2 regions of the Leuconostoc sp. JNUCC 76 genome follow, and region 2 is predicted to be linked to the other one. Evidence: predicted binding sites of a transcription regulator. Region 2 holds the regulator's gene; the other holds the start of a gene.
What was found. Region 2 encodes Rex, which represses fermentation and respiration genes when NADH is low (regulators of the CRP and FNR family bind a similar motif). Its sites were predicted from a motif close to TTGTGAANTANTTCACAA; they were not measured.

Region 1: the regulator Rex is predicted to act here: its motif matches at 3,606-3,623, upstream of adhP (alcohol dehydrogenase AdhP).

The regions. Positions count from the first base shown of each region.
Region 1 is NZ_CM132206.1:2,019,375-2,031,352, forward strand. It holds gene JNUCC76_RS10220 (helix-turn-helix domain-containing protein) at 1-744, opposite strand, end outside; gene JNUCC76_RS10225 (MFS transporter) at 856-2,124, shown strand; gene JNUCC76_RS10230 (VOC family protein) at 2,142-2,474, shown strand; gene adhP (alcohol dehydrogenase AdhP) at 2,535-3,587, opposite strand; gene JNUCC76_RS10240 (MFS transporter) at 3,759-5,024, opposite strand; gene JNUCC76_RS10245 (phosphoglycerate kinase) at 5,173-6,390, opposite strand; gene JNUCC76_RS10250 (glycosyltransferase) at 6,476-7,306, opposite strand; gene JNUCC76_RS10255 (glycosyltransferase) at 7,303-8,748, opposite strand; tRNA gene JNUCC76_RS10260 (tRNA-Gln) at 8,828-8,899, opposite strand; tRNA gene JNUCC76_RS10265 (tRNA-Tyr) at 8,937-9,019, opposite strand; gene JNUCC76_RS10270 (TSUP family transporter) at 9,087-9,971, opposite strand; gene JNUCC76_RS10275 (M13-type metalloendopeptidase) at 10,065-11,957, opposite strand.
Region 2 is NZ_CM132206.1:1,862,118-1,874,095, forward strand. It holds gene JNUCC76_RS09400 (mannose/fructose/sorbose PTS transporter subunit IIA) at 1-4, opposite strand, end outside; gene JNUCC76_RS09405 (type I phosphomannose isomerase catalytic subunit) at 258-1,217, opposite strand; gene JNUCC76_RS09410 (nitroreductase family protein) at 1,250-1,993, opposite strand; gene JNUCC76_RS09415 (FUSC family protein) at 2,086-2,568, shown strand; gene JNUCC76_RS09420 (HAD-IIB family hydrolase) at 2,578-3,396, opposite strand; gene JNUCC76_RS09425 (lipid II:glycine glycyltransferase FemX) at 3,463-4,500, opposite strand; gene JNUCC76_RS09430 (redox-sensing transcriptional repressor Rex) at 4,507-5,157, opposite strand; gene tsaD (tRNA (adenosine(37)-N6)-threonylcarbamoyltransferase complex transferase subunit TsaD) at 5,255-6,271, opposite strand; gene rimI (ribosomal protein S18-alanine N-acetyltransferase) at 6,264-6,674, opposite strand; gene rimI (ribosomal protein S18-alanine N-acetyltransferase) at 6,652-7,209, opposite strand; gene tsaB (tRNA (adenosine(37)-N6)-threonylcarbamoyltransferase complex dimerization subunit type 1 TsaB) at 7,193-7,903, opposite strand; gene ptsP (phosphoenolpyruvate--protein phosphotransferase) at 8,017-9,732, opposite strand; gene JNUCC76_RS09460 (phosphocarrier protein HPr) at 9,734-10,003, opposite strand; gene JNUCC76_RS09465 (carboxypeptidase M32) at 10,263-11,753, opposite strand; gene JNUCC76_RS09470 (L-threonylcarbamoyladenylate synthase) at 11,903-11,978, opposite strand, start outside.

The DNA of each region.
Region 1 (11,978 bases), 160 kb from region 2:
CAAACGGAGTCTTTCACTAGTCCAGTCTTTCATGAACTGATCGGAGTTACTCAATATCTTTTCTGAAATAGCCATCATTTCTGCTGCACCCTCAAGATCAACAAATAGCAATCCGTTGAATGCAGTATAAGCAATATCTATTAGCCGTGTTTTTTCTGTGCGTAGTTGAGTGTAAAAACCTGCACGTTTGACTGCCAAACGTCCCAATGTCAACAGGTCATATGGAGACATTCCAAAATAAAATAACGTGAAAATATCTAATTCCATTTGCCCCCACGTCTCTGCTTTTTTCAAAAAGTGAACAGCCGGTTTAACATGATTTTTAACAATATCAATGTTATATATTTCACCATTGTTTTTTTCTGTGAGTGCACCTTTTATCATCAAACCAAAATCACGTATAAACCTCGCACTAATACCCCCACGTCCTTGACGCATATCATTTGTCGCTCTGTTAATCATTTCTTCAAGTTGTTTTTTTTCATGCGATTTACCTGACTGAACACCCATTTCATGAATCATCATGTAGATATAATTATTATTGATTTCTCCACCTAAAAAGTGAAACTCATCATGACTCACACCCATATCAGTTAGTAATTTATCGAGACGATCAGCCGATATGCGAGTTTTTCCTTTTTCAAATTTTCCAATTAATGAGCGAGAAATACTTGGTTGCTCCAAATCAACTATTTTTAATCCTTTGTCTTCTCGTAGACGTTTAAATGTTGCACCGTAATCCATTTTCAATATCCTCATTCAAAAAAAGAGAATATATTCTCTTTTCGCTATTATAAGAACTTTAACATGTATGCTTAAATTATTCAATTTACCATGTAATAAGGAGAAATTAGTATGCATGTTGCTAAAAAAAACGTAGCTTTTCGCGTAATGATTATTTCCCAACTTATTAATAACTTGGGAAGCAGCTTTTTCAATATTGTCTTTCTTGTATATGCAGCGACCTTACCAAATAAAAATTGGGCAGTAACTCTAGTAGCTTTTACAGAAATACTACCGTCATTATTATCTATTGTTGCCGGTAATTTAGCTGACAAGACTAAAAATCATTTACGTGCTTGGGCTATGTCTCGTATAACACAAACTCTAATATTTTTAGCTATTACTGTAATCTTGATTTTTTTCGGTGGTCAATTTTGGAGTTTTTTGATTCTATTATTACTCGTTTTTACAAGTGATGTCATTGGTTCTTATAGTAATTTACTAATGAAACCCGTGTCACGTTTCATTCTAACGGATAGCGATATGCACGAAGCAATGAGCTTAGAACAAGCTATCGGTATTACCGTCAATCTGATTGGCGGTTTTTCTGGTGTTGCATTTCTGGGTCTCTTACATCAAAATTATGCCATTTTTAGTTTCACTAACGCTTCATTGTTTATAATCGCGTGGATAATTATGGCGCTAAATCAAAAACAATTCACAGAGGCGGAAGAAAAAATTGAATCTACATTAAATTCAACCACGAAAACATCTTTTTTATCAGATTTAAAATCAACATTTAGCTATGTCTACAAGGATCATTTATTTTTTCAAATGATATTATTAGCTACAGCTGTTAATTTTGTTGGCTCATCTTTTAATGGCATTTTTAACCTCACGTTACTACACAATAGTTCATTAATTATTGATAACTTCGGTACAACTGTGGCAATTTTTGGCGGAATAAGTTCAATTGGTATGCTAATCGGTTCTTTAATTACTAATGATTTTTTAAAAAAATTTACCACAAAGCAATTGGTTGGTATTTCTTGTGTAGGTATTGTTCTAACTGCATCTGTTCCTAATATTTATCCGAATGGTTCTTTGTGGATGCTAGTTATTTTCTTATTTTCATATATTGAAGCAAAAATCAATCCAAAATTAGGGGCTATTATAATGAATCGAATTGATGATTCCCGATTAGCCAGTGTTTCTGGTCTAATTAATACATTTGCCATGTCAACAGCCCCTATGGGTCAACTCATTTTTCTTGGAGTAGCGAATATTTATTCACCAAATATTGCTTGGATTTTCATGGGTCTATTTGCACTAGCAATTACTGTTTATACAATATTAACTCGAAAACAAGATATGGAATTAGTTGAAAAAAGTCAAAAATAAGCTATACTATAACTATTATGAAACCACGTAAACTAAACATTAAAACCATACCCGCAACTGACGTTAATCGGGCTTACCGTTTTTGGCGCGATGTATTTGACCTACCACAATCCGGCCATCAAAGTGGTCGCCACCTAGTTATAGATGGCGAAGACATCATTTTTGTTCCTGGGGCACCTACAAATAATCTTGAAATGCTAGTTCGAGATCATCAGAGCGAATTAGTAAAACATCTTCGTAATAACTTTGTCCCTATTGTCGGGGAACCGGAGGAGCGATTTGGTAATAAAATTGCTTTTTCAATACATGATTCAGAAGGTAATCTAATCGTACTAGAAGCTAATATTTGATTCCTAAACATCAAATAAAAACCTAGATAACTATTATATAGTTATCTAGGTTTTTATTTATTAAAGTGTTGTAAAATCAATAACCTTACGACCAGTAATTGAACCGGCTTTCATTTCATCAATAATATCGTTCATATCTTGGAAAGCAACAGTTTCAACGATTGGCTTCACTTTCCCTTCAGCACCAAATTGGAATGCTTCTTTCAAATCTGCTCGCGTACCAACTAGAGAGCCACGAACCTCGATACCATCAAGAACTGTTTTAGCAATGTTCAAGGCCATGTCACCTTGTGGCAAAGCAACAGCCACCAATTTACCCATTGGACGCAATACATTAACAGCTTGTGAAAACGCAGCATCATTAACAGCCGTCACTTGAGCATTATGTACACCACCAGTTAACTCATTAACTTTAGCTACAACGTCTTCTTTTTTACGGTTAACAAGAACTTCCGCACCGTTAGCCTTTGCAGCTGCCAACTTGTCATCATTACCATCAATAACAGCAACATGTGCACCAAAAACACTGTGTGCATATTGGACAGCTAGGTTACCTAACCCACCAGCACCATGAACAGATACCCATTCTCCAGGCTTAGTTTCGCCAACTTTCAAGGCCTTGTACATCGTAACGCCGGCACAAGTAATTGAAGTAGCCTCTACAGGATCTAACCCTTCAGGGACCTTGACAGCATACTGAGCATTCACAACAACTTGTTGTGACATTGCACCATCAATTGTATAACCAGAATTACGTACCTTACGACAGAAAGTTTCATTTCCTGATACACAATAATCACAAACACCACATGAATCATAGAACCAAGCGATTGACACACGGTCGCCAACTTTAAGATAAGCGTCGGCACCTTCACCTAACTTTGAAACACGTCCCACACCTTCGTGCCCAATGACACGACCAAAATCACCATTACGTTCACCAATTTTATTAGGATCACCGAAATCGCCATTTGCACAGTGCAAATCAGTGTGACATAGGCCAACATATTCAACATCGACCAATGCATCCCCAAATGCCAACGCACGTGGTTGCCAATCATCGATTAAATCGACATAACCATCATTTACGTTACGAACAACTGCTGCTTTCATTTTGAACCTCTTTCTTATATGTGAACTTATTTACAATTAATTTTAACCCTAATTAGTAGATTTGTAAAGTATAAGTTGCTATTTAATGTATAGTGTTAGTGACTCGATTCACATAAATCAACCTAAAAAAGAGCATTATTAATAAATGCTCTTTTAAAATTTATTAAACTATTAATTACGACCTAGCTTTTTAAATCCGGGAATTGTCAGCATAAAGATCAAGCTCACCATGTACATGAATGACAAGCTCAACATAACAGTAGCAACATTGTAGTTATCCATAATCCAACCGATTACGACTGATGAAAATGCCCCAATGGCACGTCCAGATCCCATCAATGTGTTAGCAGCTGTGGCTCTTATTTCTGATGGATACAGACGACTGATAACCGCTCCAAATCCACCATACATACCGTTAGAGAAAAATCCAACTAAAGCACCCAGTATAATTAATGTCCACATATTATATGCAAATGTAAAGACATAAATCATAAGCGCTGATGCAACTAAGAATATGGCAAAAGCACGTCGAGGACCAATTGTATCTAAAATCGTACCAAAAGTCAGCATACCGACTGCCATACCGATAATAATTGGTATCATACCAAGATTAACGTATCCTGCTGTAATTGTTTCTGTAATACCCAATTGCTTACGCATAATTGTTGGTAACCAGTTCATTAATCCATAATAACCAGACGTTTGTATGGTTAACATGATAATCAATACAAACGATGTGTAAGCACGCTTGGGGCTATTAGCAATCGTTGCAAAACTGAATTTCTTTTTACCAGCCTTATAATCCGATTGTAGCTGTTCAAATTCAGGTGTTTCTTTTAAATGACGGCGAACAATATATACAACGATTAATGGTAGAAAGCCTAGCATGAACAATCCACGCCATCCAAATGACGGCATAATTAATGTCGCTAAAATTGCAGCAAGTATAGCACCAACTTGACCGCCAATCGCAGTAATAGAGCTCATACGCCCGACACGGCTGGCTCTAAAACTCTCTGCAATTAATGCCATACTTACACCATACTCACCACCGGTTCCCATTCCTAACAAGAAACGGGCAGCATAAATCGTATGTGTGTTGTCTAAAAATGCAAGAATCACTGTTGCAAAAGTTACCAACATAATTGTATAAGATAAAACCTTAACACGACCAATACGATCTGCTAAAATACCAAACAAGAGGCTTCCTAATAGTGCCCCCCAATTCGACATCGCTGCGATAATACCACCTTGTGCTCCGGTAATATGTAATTCAGCAATCATAGGAGCTAATGCAAAAGATAAAAATGTTGCATCCATATGATCTAAGGTGAATCCCAGAGTTGTTGAACCAAGAACAACTTTTTGTTCACTGGTCATCTTCCCCATAGATATTGATTCCTGTTGCGCTACGTTCTCGGACTGACTAACTGTCATATAATATTTTCCTCCAAAATGTCTGCTCACTGGCAAACGTTATTTTGTCCGTTAATTATTAAACCATATATACAGTAATTAATCAATCAAACGTTTAACAATTTTTAAATTATTGTACAAAAAAAGCGCTCACGCGCGCTTTTCGTTATTACTTTTCTGAAATTGAAGCAATACCAGGTAATTCCTTACCTTCAAGATACTCAAGTGAAGCACCACCACCAGTTGAAATGTGTGTCAACTTGTCAGCAACACCCAATTGTTGTACCGCAGCAGTTGAATCACCACCACCAACGATTGTTGTACCACCATTTTCAGTAACTTTAACCAATTCTTCACCAATTGCCAAAGTACCCTTAGCAAAACTAGGCATTTCGAAGACACCCATAGGTCCGTTCCAAACAACAGTCTTTGCATCAGACAATGTGTCTTGCAACAACTTAACAGACTTAGGACCAATATCTAGACCCATGTAGCCATCAGGAATACCAGCTTCGGCATCAACAACTTCAGTCTTTGCATCGTTTGAAAATGCGTCAGCAGCAATTGAATCGATTGGCAAAACCAACTTGTCGCCAGCTTCTGCCATCAATTCCTTGGCCAATTCAACTTTATCAGATTCAAACAATGAATTACCAATCTTGTTACCCTTAGCAGCATCGAATGTATAGGCCATTCCACCACCAACGATAACCTTATCGGCCTTGTTCAGCAATGACTTTACGATTTCAATTTTATCAGAAACCTTTGCACCACCGATAATAGCAACGAAAGGACGAACTGGGTTCGCAACAGCATCACCCAAGAACTTGATTTCTTTTTCCATCAAGAAGCCAGCAGCTGCTTGTGAAACATTTGAAGCAATACCTACGTTTGAAGCGTGGGCACGGTGAGCTGTACCAAAGGCATCGTTGATGAACAAGTCATCACCCAATGATGCCCAATACTTACCTAATTCAGGATTGTTCTTTGATTCGTTTTTGACCACTTCGCCATCAACGACGTCTTCAAAACGTGTGTTTTCAACCATCAAAACTTCACCATCTTGCAAAGCGTTGATTGCTGATTCTAATTCTTCACCACGAGTTTGTGGTACGAACTTAACGTCCTTACCCAACAATTCACCCAAGCGTGCGGCAACTGGTGCTAATGACAATTCTTTCTTATCGTCTTCAGACTTAATACGTCCCAAATGAGAGAACAAAATTGCGCGACCATTGTTTTCCAAAACATACTTGATTGTTGGCAAAGCTGCCACAATACGGTTATCGTTTCCGATAACGCCTGCCTTGATAGGCACGTTGAAATCAACGCGCATCAATACTTTCTTACCTGAAAGTTCCAAATCTGAAACAGTCAATTTAGCCATGATAGCCTCCAAATTTTTATAGTTACAAGTCTATTATAAAACAAAATTTTGTCTTTGTGTTGTTCGCGTGTGAGAAACTGCACGATTAATTTCGACGATGAACCTTTTTCATAGGCAATCCCGTCATCCGTAATTTCAAATAATTTTTTTGGTCCACCAAAATCTGCGTTATTACATGTTGATTATCTTTTAAAATAACGGTTAATTGACTCCAGATATCTTTTTTTTCGTTTGATAATTCGTCAAGAATTGTTAACGTTGTTCGCTTAGGTACGTAGCTCATTTCGCTTTGCAACTGTGTAACATTATAATCATTTTCAGCATATTTACTTAACGTGTTCATCATATATTTTTCAGCACTAGCATATTTTTGACCAGCCACATAAACAAAGTTTCGTTTACCTTCAAAATAGTAATCGCTGACCACCACTTCAGGATGACCAAAATAAAAATCGGATTCTAATAACTTTCCTTCGCTAAAATATTGTTTTGCAAATAAACGTCCGTCCCGTAAATAAATATCTTTATAGTCTATTTTACCATCTGAATCCTGCCAAACAACTGCCTGTACGATTCGTTTCGAATCACCAAACCAACGTACAGTTGCTAGTTGTTGCCCACGACTAACTATACTTTTAGTCCAGTCTTTGTTAATAATCAATTGCGCCTCGTTGGGCACTGGTAATTCACCCCACCAGATGCCTTTGGTTTCATCAATCTCACTTAAATAAGACTGCGCATATATATCAAACACTCTACGAGGATTTATACCAAGTTTTTTAATGAGATGCGCTGCATCTTCATGTGGTGTAGCCAACCACAATTCATCACTATTACCGGACTTTACTTGCTCAATTTGCCAAGCAACTCCCTTTAAATTGGTTTCTGTGAGGGAATTGATAATCTCTATCTTCATATTAGCACCTCACATATCTTTTGCCATTGATCAGCGATGTTATTTGTCTGATATTCCTGTGCTTTTTGGTGAGCGCCAACAGACAGATGATCATAATTATCAAAAATTCGTCGCATTGCATCAGCAAGATTTGAAATGTTAGCACGCTCTTGCGCTTTGTCTCTGTCAAAAGCAGCTAAACACCCATTCACTCCCTCACACACAAGCTCTTGGGCACCATATAAGTTAGCATAGGTAGCTATCGGTAAAGCGTTCCCAATGGCTTCAATATACGTCAATCCGAACCCCTCAGAATAAGAGGCTGATACAAATGCATCATATTTTTGAAAATCATGAATAATGTCTTGGCTCAAACCTTTTAAATGCACACTAAATTGCAAGTCTAATTCCGCTATTGTCCTTTGTATATTTTCTTTTTCGTTTCCTGAACCGTAGATGGCTAATGTGACATCCATCCCCTCGTCGCGTAATTTTTTAACAGCTTTTATAATTTGTACTATATTTTTTTCTGGATGTAAGCGTGAGGCGGTGACGAAATGTGCAGTCCCGCCGTGCCAGCGACGTGGATTTTCTAATTTAGCTACCCCACCGACCGGTACTGCACAAATTTTATCGGCACCTCGCATGTTCATTTGAGTAAGTTGTTTTTTTATCGTCTCAGCTTGCAATTCTGTAGCTGTTACGACTAAGTCCATATCATCTAGATGATCAAACATGTATTGATAATAATTGTTCCATAAAGGGTGCCCAGCTTGATAGGTTACTAGATGTTCAGCATGAATCATATCCACAATTTTCAAAGGTAATCCAATGCGCTTTAATCGTACTAATGATTCTTCACACGCTGTCCCACGATCTAAAAAATAAATATTTTTTTGAAAAATATGTTGTATTTCTATAAAAAAGAAATCAATTAATGCTTCTTTTGTTGAAAAAACATAGTTTTTACCACGAAAATTATGTAGATGAATATTTGTAGCAATTTTTCCACGTGAACCACTGTCTCGATAGTGCCACATTATTTCATGGGTACCATTTTTTAAAATAACACGATCATCATCTATCAAGAATATTTTTTTTGCTTCAGAATAACTTTTAGAACGAAAAATGGTTTCAGTATATTGACCTGTTGTCTGGTGCACGATGGTGCGCTGAGTGTTTGTTAAATCCCACAAAGAGTTAGTGGAATATTCATTAATTTCTGTTAAACCTGTTTGGGCGTATCGATTTGGATCATCACTTAACAAAAAATCATATAATCCGATAACTTCATTTTCTGGTAAGGACCACAATTGCATATGATGGTGTAACTGTGGTAATAAGTCAGTGAAGACAAACTTAAATTCAATCTTTTTTTCACGAAAACAGTGCGCACGATAAAACTGTGCGTGTTCAACGCCGCTATTACTTTGCCCAATTGCCTTATTAACAAAAAAGTTCATAATCATCGCCTCACATTTTATCTGTTACGGATAATTATATACAAAAAAAGGAACTCTCCCAAGTTCCTTTTCATATTAATTGCCCCTGCTGGATTCGAACCAGCGCATGTCGGTACCAAAAACCGATGCCTTACCACTTGGCGAAGGGGCAATAGCTAATTTATTTTGCCGTTAGCTTTTATCGGCAATGGGAGCGGTAGGATTCGAACCTACGAACCCGAAGGAACGGAGTTACAGTCCGTCGCGTTTAGCCAGACTTCGCTACACTCCCATATCTCAAACAACTATATTATAATACCAGAAAATCAAGCTGTTGACAATACCTTTTCATAATTTTTTTAAACATTCTTCTTCATAGAATCACGAACCAACCCAAAAATCGTCCACAGAGCTACAACAACAATTAACTTGTTTAATAAATCGACATCCATACTAGTAAAGAATTTAGCCGCAACAATAACACCTAGAACACCACCTATAGCCACACCAGCGAACCCTCGCCATGATACCCGATCCATTTTGATTACATTTAAAGCCGTAGTAGGCATAATCAATGCTGCGTCTAACATCATTACAGGGAAAGCGACGGCGGGATTAACACCCATTAAAGAGAAGAATATTAGCTCTGGCGCATAATTACCCAAACCCATAGTCATCAGCACACCAATGCCAAAGTTGAAAACGATTCCCAAAATCAACCACCAGCCATGTAACCCATGCACACCCATTGAATTATTACTTCCTGGGGTAGTAATCATACGTACTACCATGATAATAACAGCAATTAATAATGCTACAGCCATCACGCGTTGTACTGTAGGTGCGTGCCATTTTTTTGTGACATGGGTCCCGATGTAAGCCCCAATCACTGCAGCTGTCGTCATAGGTAATAACGTTGTCAATTCAACTTTAACAGCCGTAATAAAAAATAGAGCTTGAAACATTACTGGTATCGCATGAACCGCGTTCAAGGTTCCCGGTAATTTGCGATCATCATCTATATAATGCGTCATCCGGAATGCCGCGGTTGTTGTCGCAAATGAACCAATACCCAGTGTGTCTCCAAAATCTGTTATAAATCCAATCAACATGCCTAAACCAAAGCGCTTAAAAATGGGTTGTCTATGGAGCAGGTAAGATCTGATAACAACTATAATCATTACAATCATCACAATAACAAGTAGTATTTGTATACTATACAGTATGAAATTTTCAGGAAACATATTTCTCTCACTTCAAAATTAATCTTTTTTATTGTATCAAAAAAAGCGCCTATTTTGCGCTTTTTTAACTGTTACATATATTTAAAAATAAGTTCACCAAATTTGTACACGTTCTTGGGGGTCAAGCCACATTTTGTCTCCTTGCTTCACGTTAAATGTCGCAAAGAAGTCATCAAAATTTTTCACTTGTATATTGACCCGTAATTTGGCAGGACCGTGAGGATCTGATGCGGCTAGTAACTTCATATATTCTGGGCGTGCCTTCATTCGCCAAATGGCAGCCCAATTTTCAAAGAATTCAGTTGCAGAAAAGTCATCATCACGTTTAGCTGCTTCTAATGCAGCTGCTAAACCACCTAAGTCTGCTACATTTTCGGAAACAGTTAAGTGACCATTGACTTTGGCACCGTATGAGTCTAAACCATCAAATTGCTCAACAATTTGATCCGTCCTTACTTTGAATGCCGCATAGTCCTTGTCTGTCCACCAATTATTCAGGCTGCCAAATTCATCAAATGAAGCGCCATTGGTATCAAATGCATGAGAAATTTCATGAGCAATCACTGCGCCGATGCCACCAAAATTGGCCGACGATGATTGTGCCAAGCTATAAAATGGTTCTTGCAAAATAGCCGCCGGAAAAACAATCTGATTTTGCTGTGGATCATAATAAGCGTTCACCAAATGAGCTGGCATGTGCCATTCGCTACGATCTACTGGTTGATGCCATTTACTCCAAGCATAAGAAATTTCTATCTTTCGAAATTTCAAAGCTGTTTCAAACAACGTTGCATCGCTAGAAACTACTTTTTTCTTCAAGCGTTCTGGTAACTTCTCTGGATAACCGATGTGCGGCACAATGGTATTTAACTTAGTAATTGCCTTCTTGCGCGTTTCTGTGTTTAGCCACTGTACCGACTGCAAGCGATTCTTATAAACATCAATCATTGAGGCAACTTTTTTTTCAACATCAGCTTTAGCTTCAGGAGAAAATTTCTCTGATGCATAATATAAGCCAATTGCTTGATTAAACGGACGTGATGCAAGATAAAAGGCTGATTTTTCTTGACTCATCGCTTCAGGCAGACCACTTAATGCTCGTTGATAAACTCCTCCCAAGATACGAATTTCGTCCGATAGATAAGCTGTAAATTGATTCACCAATGTCACAAGCAGATATGCTTTTAATAACGGCCATGCTTCTTCTGAATAAAATTGATCAGCCGCTTGCCAAAAACGTTCTTCTGGAACCACAACCATATCTGGTCTCTGACCAATCAATTCATTTAAAATATCGTTTAAGGGTAACACCGGCGATAATTGGACAAACTTTTCCCACTTATATGGGTGGTATAGTTTTGCATACTCGTGCCCTTCTTCTTGACTCAATACCACGGTCGCAATCCGTGCATCAAATGCAAGATATTTGTCAATCAAATCATTAGTTTCACTTTCTGAAAAGCCAAACTTTGGCAACAAAGCCTCTTGTTCTTCACGAAACTTAGCAAGCAATACTTTTGCCTGTGGATGATCTTTAGCATAGTATGTTGTGTCTGGCAAAAGAATATCCAAACCACCCGCCCACAAAACGTTGGTACGTGCGTCCTTGAAATCAGGTTCCACACCAAATGGAAACGCATTTGGTAATCCTGCTTTTTCTAAATCAGCGATGTGTGAAGTAAAGTCAGCAAAAGACGAAAAGGATTTGTATTGCTTCAAAAATGGTCGTATTGGAGACGAACCAAGCTCGTCACGTGTTGCAAAATCAGATGCCAATCGATGATATTTAACAAAATTATTCAAAATAGCATCATCAGGCAAATCTTGCCCTTTTTGCCAATCAGATGTCGTTTTCAGTAACCACTGCTCAATTTCATCGGCTAAATCACTAAATCCACCAGTTCGAGGTTTATCAGATGGAATTACCGCTGTTTTTTCCCATTCTCCATTTACTGCCTCATAAAAATCATCTTGGATTCGAACCATTAAATCACTCCTTCTCATTTA
Region 2 (11,978 bases):
CCATCCGGTTATCTCCTTCTCATTAAAATACTTACTATATGATTATAACGGAACAAAACAGTTTTGTAAACGCTTTCAGTAAAGTTTTTTGTTACCGTTTACATATTTAATTATAATCCTAGTTTACAAAAAAGTACAAGCTTTCACCTTTTCTTACATAGCTTGTATTTTCTTTTCATAAAATAATTTTTTCTAAAAGTAAATTGTGATGAAAACTAATGAAATAATAACTTACAATTTAGCGACATCTTCTAAATTCATCTCACAAATGCGTCTTTATTTGTTGTTGTAGGCGTGACAAAACTGCGTATGAGTGTCATATCACCGTCTAATCGGTAGTTTTTTGCATCACTCAATACGATAAAACTATCACCTTTTTTGATTTGATCGGCATCGATAAAACCGGACCCTTCAATCACTGTAAACAGTTCATAATGATGAGTTTGTTCAAACAATGATGGGCCGCGAACCAACAACTTATCTATGGTAAATTTTGTTGCTACTACCAAACGTTCAATGACAGTTTGATCAACAATCGTTGTATCTTGAATTAAGGTAGGATCTACATGAGGCACAGTCGTAACTGCTAAGGCCTCTTCAATTTGGAGCGGGCGCTTTTCTTTTGTGGTGGCATCAATTCGATCAAAGTCGTAGAATCGATATGTTGTGTCAGAACTCTGCTGTATCTCAAGAGCAATAATACCAGCCCCTAAAGCGTGAAATGTACCAGAAGCAACATAAAAGAAATCTCCTTTCTGCACTGGAATCGTGCGCAATAACTTGTGCCATTCTTTTTGATCAACCATCTTTTTTAATTCATCTCGTGTTTTCGCATGATGACCATAATATATTTTAGAACCTGGCTTTGCCTCTAAAATATACCAACTTTCTGTTTTGCCAAATTTTTCGTAAGACTGTTTATCATTCGGATGAACCTGAATTGATAGATTTTCATGAGCGTCCAAAATTTTCACTAATAGTGGAAATGCTTCATCACGTCCATGACCACCAAACAACTCTGGATGATCTTGCCAAACTCGACTCAATCCTTGACCTGCTAATTTCCCGTTAATTACAGTAGATTGTCCATTACTATGGGCAGCAATTGTCCAAGCCTCCCCAGTATGATCACTCGGAATTTTATAATTAAAGGCTTTCAGGGCACTTCCACCCCACATCTTTTCATGTAGCTCTGCTTGTAAATGTAATATCGTCATAATGTAATCGCTTTCATTTTTATTTAAAAAAATTATTTTAAGTTAAATCCTTTATCTTTAGCATACTTCGTCAATAATGGTGTTGTTTTTTGTTCACGAGTTAACATTCGAGCATTGTTTTCTGTCCAAGAACGTTCAATACCTCGATTCGCATAATATTCAACCATCACTTTATTATACGCGGTAACTGCCTCTTCTAACTGTTCTTGATTATAGCGATCCTTCATCAAAAAGCCACTTTCACCAAGTTTTGGCTTAATACCAGGATTATCCGCCGGATGACCAACCGAGAAGCCCATCACCGCTTTCACATAACGTGGCAAGTTGAGATGCTCTTCGTAAATTTCTAAGGCTCCTAATGCACCAGCCATAGTCACACTGCCTAATCCCAGTGATTCAGCAGCAACTTGAGCCCGTCCGAGAGCAATTCCGGCGCTCACAATACCACCTTCAAGTACTGCATAGCTCTGTATGTTCTCTTCTGCCTGACGGCGCTGCTCATCGTTTAAGCCTATTAAATCTTTATTGTAGTCAACCGTTACAACAAAGTATCTTGCTGCAGTTTCAATATATTTCATGCCTACTTTAGTAGTAATATCAGCCTTTATATCTTGTGATGTAATTTCTATAAAAGTTACTGGTTGGTAATTATTCATATTAGGTCCTGCAGTTGCAGCACGAATAATTTCTGAAACCTGTTGATCAGAGACCATTTCATCTGTAAAGGAACGTATGGACATATGTTGATTAAGCACATCTAAGGTTGGGTTAGACATAGTAAAATCCTTTCATGAAACCAAATAATATTCATACCTAGATAGTACCATAAAATTATGATAAAATAATAAAATATTCATTGGAGAAATTTATGCAATTCGGGAAATTCCGGTTAGGATTACGTACATTAAAGACTGCCCTGGCCGTTATGATAATTATTACGTCTTTTTATTTTTTTCATCGACCACCATTTGTTGCTTGTCTAGCAGCAGTTTTTGCTTTGCGTGAAAGTTGGGACAAAACACTAAATTTTGCGAAAGTTCGTTTGATTTCTAACACTGTTGGCGGTGCCTTTGCACTTTTTTACTTTATTGTTCATCAGCAAACACATCAAGCAGCATGGGTATCCATGATTTTGTTACCAGTATTGGTAATTGTTGTCATTGTTTTATTAGATGGCTTCAACTACAACAGTGGCGTCATTGGTGCAATGGCCGCTTTACTAATGATTTCACTTAATATTCCTGCTGGTGCAACAATTATTTACGTCATTGATCGAATTGTTGATACATTTATTGGTGTTGTCATGGCAATAGCAATTAATCGATTTTGGTCACCAAAAAAAGCGACGTAAGTCGCTTTTTTAGATACCTAAATATTTTTCAATAGTCTTCAAAACCCCATCGTTTGTGTTCACATCGACGGCTTTTTTAGTTACTCTTTGTTGCATAAACGGCTCAGCATTAGGCATCACGAACCCATTTTCGTATTTAGTCAGCATCTCTAAATCATTACCATTATCGCCAAATACCATCACTTCACTATCTAAAACATTGTAGTAATCTTGCAAAACTTGTAGTCCTGCTGCCTTATCAACACCTTTTCCAAGTACATCAACTGAACCAAATCCAGATCCCGTGGCATGTAGCTCGTCACCGAAAATATTGCGAAGTGCAGCCACATGTTGCTGCACTTCATTATTTGGCCACACAAAAGTAATACCTAAGATATGATCATCAACTTGCATTAATTTTTCAACTTGCTTGACATTGGGATAAAATTGAAATACCATTTCTGCTACTTGCCCAGTGGCATGATTAGATACATAAGTCCCCTTATCACCAGTCATGATAATAATATTTTCTGCCGAGTCTGGATTTTTTGCATTCCATTCAATTACTTTTTCTAATTGTTGTGCTGATAAGTGAACCGAATATAATTGTTGTTCAAATGTTGATACAACTGCACCATTGGATCCAACAAAATCCATTTCAAAGCCATTATTAATTGTTGGGGCAAACAATTGTTGTAGATTTTTAACTTGGCGCCCTGATGCTGCCACAAAACGCATCTCACGTGTATTCATGACTGATAAAACACGCTCAAATCTAGCTTGACTGTATTCATCATTTGCAGTCAAAAATGTACCGTCCATGTCTGACGCAATTAATTTAATTGACATTACTTGTCTCCTACCTGTAAATACTATCTTTCAATTGTACCAAAAAAGCGCCGTTAAGCGCTAATTTCATTCAAATTGTTTAAGATATTCTTGGTACCCTGATTCATCAACAACCCAATCTAATTCACCAATATATTCTGCATGTGGATCATGATAGGCAAATTCATGTTTGAATTTGTACAATCCATCCGAATTATCAAATTCGCCAATGCCACCGAAATCATATTCGACTTTGCCTAATTCAAGTCCCCACTTAAGCATCTCATATTGAATAGCTGCAGGTGCATTATGCTTTCCAAATTCACGATATGAACCAGCATACATATACCAAATTTCATCACCATAAGAAAATCCAAGACCACTGGCAATAACTTGCCCTTCAAAATGAGCCAAATAAACACGGAACAATCCTGTTCCACGCCATAACTTTTGCATGCGCAAGAAATAGTCAATTGGTCGATGCGTTATACCATGATTTTTAGCCATTGAAACATAAGTGTCAAAAAGTGCTCGAACATCTTCTTCACTATCACCACTTGTAATCGTTACACCATCACGAAAAGCACGACGAATATCATTTCTAACCTTTGGCTTAAAATGTAACATTAATTCATCTTCATTAGTAATGGGGTCAGCTCCCTCACCACGACCGTCATAATATAAGACCACATTCTTACGCGGTTGAATATTACCATGCATATGTTGAACTTGTTTATTTCTGGTTTGAAAACCAGCATCAAGGTATTTCTGATTTAATTCATCTGAATATGCAATTTCTGGATCCATACGAACCAAAAATACATTATCTGGCAAAGCTGCTAAGGCCTCAGAAATCATTGACTTAATTAAATCAATATTTTCAACGTCTGCCACTGGGCCACGCCCAACATAAGCCAGTAGTTTCCCGGGAACTGCTTCAACAGTCAAAATAGACATCACAGCATCAATTTTTCCATCTGTCTCATGATAAACATAAAGATGTCCCCAATTAGATTTTAATTTCCCCCACAATGGATCTTGTGTCACTTGCCCGCGTGGATTTTCACGAACAAATTTTTGATAATCAGTTACTTTTTTGGAATCATCTAAATTTAAAATAGTCATGTGAAATTATAGTCCTGTCGTAATTGAGCCGTAGTTTTCAATGAAGTAAACTAACGTCTGTAATTCATTTGTTAAATCAACGTTTTGTACACGAACACCTGCCGGAACAGTTACACGCACCGGTGTAAAGTTTAAAATGCCCTTAACGCCCGTTTCTACTAATTGATCTGTTATTTCTTGTGCTACACCTTGAGGAACAGTTAGAATCGCAATATTAATGCGTTGTGCTGTCATCTGTTCTTGTAATTCTTCCATAGAATAAATAGGCACACCTGATAAAATTGTACCAGCACGTTTTTCGTCAGCATCAAAGGCTGCTGCAATACGCATATTCGACGATTGATGAAAGTTGAAATTTAATAACGCTTGTCCAAGATTTCCTGCACCAATTAAGGCCACATTAATTAGACTATCTTGGTCTAAAACATTAGCAAAAAAATCTAAAAGCGCTTTGACGTCATAACCATAGCCACGCTTACCTAGCGCACCAAAATATGAAAAATCTCGACGAATTGTTGCCGCGTCGAACTTAATAGCTTCACTCAACTCTGAGGAAGAAATCCGTTCCTTACCAGCATCATGTAAAAATGTTAGATAACGAAAATATATAGGTAGCCGCTTAGCAGTTGCACGCGGTATTTTAGGTTGTTGAGTCATAATTATCTCCATTAATTAAACTTGTGAACTTTTGCATAACTAGTATACCATATATAAAAAGGTTTTAGCAAAAGATAGTGATGTTTTCACAATGATGTCAGGATTGTAACAATTCAAAATCTAATCCCGGATCCGTGTTTAAATCTAAATCAGCAAAAATATTTTTCTTGTAATTCCAATAACCTGCAGCACCAATCATTGCCGCATTATCCCCTGTATACTGCATCGGAACGGGGATAAATTCTGTCTTTGGAAAATCGTTTAATAGCATAGTCAATTCTTCACGTAATTGAGAATTTGCGGCGACACCACCAGCTAATACAAAACTTTTAACGGGAAAATTTTCTAATGCTCGTTTTGTTCGACCAATTAATGCATCAACAACAGCATTTTGAAAGCTAGTCGCCAAATCATCCTGATTGATCGTTTCCTCTTTTTGATTGGCGTGATGCACATAATTAATTACCGCACTCTTCAAACCAGAAAAACTAAAATCATAATTATCTTCATATGCCATGGCAGTTGGAAATTTAATGGTTGGTTGGCCTCTATGAGCCATCTCATCAATTGTCTTCCCAGCAGGATACGGCAAATTTAATAGCCGCCCAACTTTATCAAAACTTTCTCCAGCCGCATCATCACGTGTTTCACCAATAACTTCAAATTGGTTTTCTTCACGCATCAATACAAGTTCAGTATGTCCACCAGATACCATTAATGCCATGGCTGGATATTTAATTGGTTTGTTGAAATTTGCCGCTGCAATATGGCCTGCTAAGTGATTAACTGGAATAACTGGCAAGCCATGCGCCAGAGCAAATGTTTTCGCCCCCATTAAGCCGACTAATAAAGATCCAACTAGTCCCGGGCCATATGTTACAGCAACCGCGTCAAGCGCTTTGGGTTCGACATGAGCGGTGTCTAAAGCATCGTTTAATACCCGGGTAATCCATTCAATATGATGTCTACTGGCCACTTCAGGAACAATACCACCAAAGCGTTGATGTGAATTAATTTGGGTAGCCACACTGTTGCTTAGAACAATGTTACCGTCTTCAACAATGGCGACACTTGTTTCATCCGCACTTGATTCAAAGGAAATTATTTTAGTCAATTTTTTTCTCCATCATAATTGCATCATCACCATTTCTATAATATTTTTCACGACGATAATACTCTGTAAATCCCAGCTTTCTATATAGTGCTTGGGCACTTCCATTTTGTGCTGATACTTCAAGTAAAAATCGAGTAACTTGCTTCATATTAAAAATATGTTTAAAAATGTTCTGTGCAACACCTTGCTTTTGATAATCAGGATGTACTGCAACACTAACAATTTCAGCTTCATCAAGTATTGTCGTAATACCAACAAAACCACCATCCCCGATAAAATAAGCTGTCCTGGGACTAGCTAAATCATGTTCAAAAACGCTTTTGGGCCAAGGAGATGATCCAAAAGCAGCATCGGCTATATGCCATATCAAGTCAATATCTTCAGTTGTTGCTCGTCGAATCATCAAAGTGTAATGCCATCGATACCGCATCTTCGCGATTATCGAGGTAATATCCTTTCTTAATACCTGTTTGCTTATAACCTAGTCGTTCATACAATGCCAGTGCGCCCAGGTTGGACACTCTGGCCTCCAAAGTCATTGATGACACACCGGTTTTTTTGGTAAACAATTTCAGCTCTTGCATGAGTATCGTGCCTAAGCCGCTATTTTGCCACACGGGTAGGACAGCTATATTAGTAATGTGCATGTCATGAATCTCAGTGCGTAAAGCAGCACCTGCAAAACCAACAATTTGACCACGTCGTTCAATGACCAAATACAGTCGGACATGGGGACGTGACAGTTCACTCACAAAATCACGTAAAAGCCATGGCGCTGAACCATTATAAACTGCTTCTTCAATTTTTATTAGCATATCGATGTCTGACATCGTAGCTCGCCTTAATAAAAATGTTGTCCCTTGGACATCAACAACTTTTTCGGTATATTTTGGCAAACTATTTAATAAATGCTTTGATTTTCTAAATTTCAAAAACATAGTTTTCTGGTTTATCCTCACCAGGATGAGCAGCAATCCAGTTCAGCTCTGCTTGCGTTTTGCGTAGATAATTTGGATTAAAATCCTGAATATTTTCTGTAGGTGTTTCTTGCAACCCAAGTGTTACAATACCCACCCCATCCGGTAAACTCTCTTCTGGTGACAAAATTTTTGCGCGTTCACCAAAAAGCGTTTGCATTTCATCACTAAATTCTGAGGTATCACCCAAAAAAGTAATTGGTTCGTCCTTTGATTCCAAAAAAGCAAATAGATTTGTAATTGGCTGATGAGATTCAGCAAATATACTCATGCCATTTTGATATACACCAGCAAAAACGTTTCTATTGCGGGCGTTAAATAGTGGTACCACTAGCCCGTCAGCTTTAACTTGTTCCGCTAAAATTGCTAAGCTAGATACACCACATAATTCAGCACCTAAGGTATCGGCTAAAACTTTTGCCACCGTGACACCAATTCTTAATCCCGTAAACGATCCTGGACCTTGAGCCACAACAACACGATCAATATCTTGTAGTGTCAAATTTTCAGAGGCCACAACATCTCGAATGGCCGGTAGCAACTGAATGGAATGATTACGTGCTACATTGGTAGTGAAAACGTTTTTTACGCTATTATTTTCTGCCAAGCTCACTGTTAGTGGTTGGTTACTTGTATCAAATGCTAAAATCTTCATAAGTTTAATTTTATCACAAATAATAAAACTTGAATGAGAATTGTTATATTTATTAATAGTCATAAAAACGGTTATAAAGCACAAAAAAACGCCAATGGCGCTTTTCCTAAACCTTACTTTGTTGCTTGCTTAACTAACTCAATCACTTCATCGTTTGTTTCAACGTCCAATGCTTTTTCAGCCAACACTTTCATGTCAGCTGTGTTGAGCTTTTTCATCAAGGAACGAGTTTGCAAAACAGATGGCGCACTCATTGAAAACTCATCTAATCCCATACCCACTAATAGTGGTACTGCCACAGGATCACCAGCCATTTCACCACACATTGCGACAAACTTGCCCTCTTTGTGCGCAGCTGAAATCACAGTATTAATTAACCGTAAGATAGACGGATTATATGGTTGATACAAATACGCCACACGATCATTTCCACGATCTGCAGCCATTGTATAGGCAATCAAATCATTTGTACCAATAGAGAAGAAATCAACTTCTTTGGCAAATTTATCGGCTAAAATTGCTGCAGCTGGAATTTCTATCATAATGCCCAACTTAACTTCACCCGTAGCCACGCCCGCTTTTTCAAGCTTTTCACGTTCTTCAAGGTAAATCTTTTTCGCAGCACGGAATTCGCTTAGTGTTGCAATCATTGGGAACATAATCCATAAATTACCAAACGCAGACGCCCGTATTAATGCACGTAATTGCGTGCGAAAAATATCAGTCTGATCCAATGAAATACGAATGGCACGATAACCTAAGAACGGATTCTCTTCTTCAGGTAATTTCCAATAATCAAGATGCTTATCCCCACCAATGTCCATCGTACGAACTGTAACGGGCTTGTCACCCATTTGTTCGACAACAGCTTTGTAAGCCTCAAACTGTTCATCTTCAGTTGGCAAATGATCAGATTCCATATACAAGAATTCTGTTCGATACAAACCAACGCCTTCAGAACCATTGTCTAAAACAGCTTGCATATCTTTTGGTGCGCCAATGTTAGCACCAACGATAAATTCTTTACCATCAGCAGACACTGATTTCTCATCTTTCAACTTAGCCCATTCTGCACGTTGTGCGAAATAATCGGCTGCCTTTTTTTGATAAGTAGCAAGTGTATCGGCATCAGGATTAACAATTACATCGCCTGTCAAGCCATCAACAATGACCACATCACCACTAGAAACTTCAACTGTTGCTTTTTCAGAACCAACCACCGCTGGAATTTCCAATGTACGTGCCATAATTGATGCATGCGCTGTTCGACCACCAAGGTCAGTTAAGATGCCTTTTACGAACTGACGATCTAGTTGCGCTGTATCAGAAGGAGTTAAATCCTTTGATACAAGAATTACTTCTTCATCAATTAATGCTGGATTAGGCAAAGAAATATTCAATAAATGTGACAAAATGCGCTTCGTTACGTCGCGAATATCTGCTGCACGTTCTTGCATATATTCATTATCCGTCATTGCATCAAACATACTGATGTACATATCTGTGACTTCTTTGACAGCTTGCTCAGCGTTAACTTTGTCATCTTCTATTTTTTGTTTAATTGCACCAGACATTTCTGGATCAGCCAAAACCATTAGGTGTGCTTCGAATACTTCAGCCTCTGCAGCACCTAAACTTTCGGTTGCCTTTGCCTTTATCAATTTAACATCATCACTAGAAGCCTTCAAAGCATCGTCGACACGTGCTTGTTCAGCCGCCACATTTGTTACTGTTGTCTTCTCAAAAGACAAATCTGGATCAACTAACAAGTAGGCTTTAGCAATTGCTACGCCGTTACTTGCCGCGATTCCTTTGAAGTTTTTCGTCATTTTATTCTGCTAGTCCTTCTGTAGCCATTGCTTCAGCAATTGTTGTCATTGCTGCTTCTTCATCAGCACCTTCGGTCTTGATAGTAACATCGGCGCCTTGACCAACACCCAATGACATTACACCCATGATTGACTTCAAGTTAACATCCTTACCTTGATATGACAAAGTAACATCTGAAGCGAACTTTGAAGCTGCTTGTACTAACAAAGTTGCTGGACGTGCGTGAATACCTGTTTCTGCGATGATATGAAAGTCTTTTGATTGTGCCATGTTTAAAATTCTCCTTTGTGCTGTTAATCAGCTTCTGAATATAGTTTATCAAAGCGCTTACAAAATATCAAGTAAAATATTGCACAAATCATTGTTATATCAAGCGCTAAAGCTAGAAATGCCTATTTAACGGCTTTTTTAATGAAAACGTTTACATTGATTATGCGTCCTCTTTTCTGAAAAATAGATTGTTCATACTTGAAACAACTTATATCAACAATAAAAAAAGCGTTAAACATCATCAGTTCAACGTTTTTTTTCAATTAAAATTTTCATACAGGCCATTAACAAAATCTAGCCAGTACTGTGGATTTAGAGGTTCTCCCGTAGCATCTTCCAATACTTTATTAGGGTCTACGGCTCCACCATATTGCCAAACATGCTCCTTGCGCCATTCAAAAATTGGTGAATAATCTCCCGATTCAAAGATAGCTTTAAAATCTAACGTCTTTGTCATGGTTGCTCTAAATTGAGCTGCATATAAATGACCGAGTGCATAACTTGGGAAGTACCCAAATGATCCACCTGCCCAGTGAATGTCCTGTAAAATACCAGTCAAATCATCTGGTACTTCTAAACCAAGATATTCTTTATATTTCTTATTCCAGAGTGCTGGCAAATCACTTATATCAACGTTATCGTTAAAAATTGCTTTTTCAATTTCATAACGAATAATGATGTGCAATGGATAAGTTAACGGGTCCGCTTCAGTACGAATCAATGTGGCTTCAGTTTTTAACCACGCTTGATAAAATTGATCAAAATTAATATCATCAAATGTTGGTGCTACAGTTGCTTGTAACTTTGGATATTCAACTGCCCAAAATTCTTTTGATCTTCCAACCATAACTTCATTAAACAACGATTGTGATTCATGAATACTCATGCTGATTGGCAAAACTGAACGTACATCGTCATACTTAGCATCAACATTTTGTTCAAAGAGTCCATGACCTGCCTCGTGGAGAATACCTAGAACCGCCATTTGAAAATTATTTTCGTCCCAGCGTGTGGTGATACGAGCATCATCACGATTCAGAGCTTCCATAAATGGATGGATTGTATCGTCTAGCCGACCTTTATTTAGGTTGTACCCCAATCTTTGTGCAGCCGCCATAGCATACTTACTTTGTTGTACCTTAGTGACCTTACGGCTTAAAAATTCATCATTAGGTATCGAATCATTGGCTGACAATTTGTGACGCAATGTTGTGATACCATTCTTAACTTGGTCGAATACTGCATCCAATTTTTCGACAGTTAATCCTGGTTCATATTGATTTAATAAAACATCGTATGGTGTTTTTTCATTTTTTTGCCATAGCGGAATGAATTGCTTCAAATAACTAATAATTCGTTCCAAATATGGCTGATAAACTTTATAATCGTTAGCCTCACGCGCTCTTGCCCAAAAATCTTGTGCTTCCGAAAGTGTTTTCTGAAAAGCAATAAAATCCTGTTCAGGAATATTGCCTGTCATATCAAAATCTTTACGTGCCTTTTGAAGCACAAGATGACCTAAACTATCTAATGATGAATCGTCAGCTTCCAAATCTTCTAATATTTTTTTTCGAGCATTTCCAGTTGAAGCTTGAAATAATTTTTCAGCTAGATATGCGTCCATCTCTGCACGAAAATGCCCCGCATCCTTTGGCATCCCCGTCAAAGCATCCCAACCTGAAAGCGCAGCTATTTGTGTCAAAATAGTCTGCTCTTTAACTGAATCAAATAAATTATGTTGCGTCGTCATATACAACTCCTATTAGAATATTTTTAGTTAATAATTATTTTATCATTTCATTTGAAGAAATGTGCCATCATTGATCATTATTTAGAAAACTGTCTTAATTATAAATAAAAAAGAACTAAACCTTTTAGCAAATTTAGTTCTTTTTATTTTTAGTTTTGAAATTCCTGATTTCCCGCTGACTTTCCTAAACGATTATTAAAGGCTTTACCAATACCAATGGGCGGC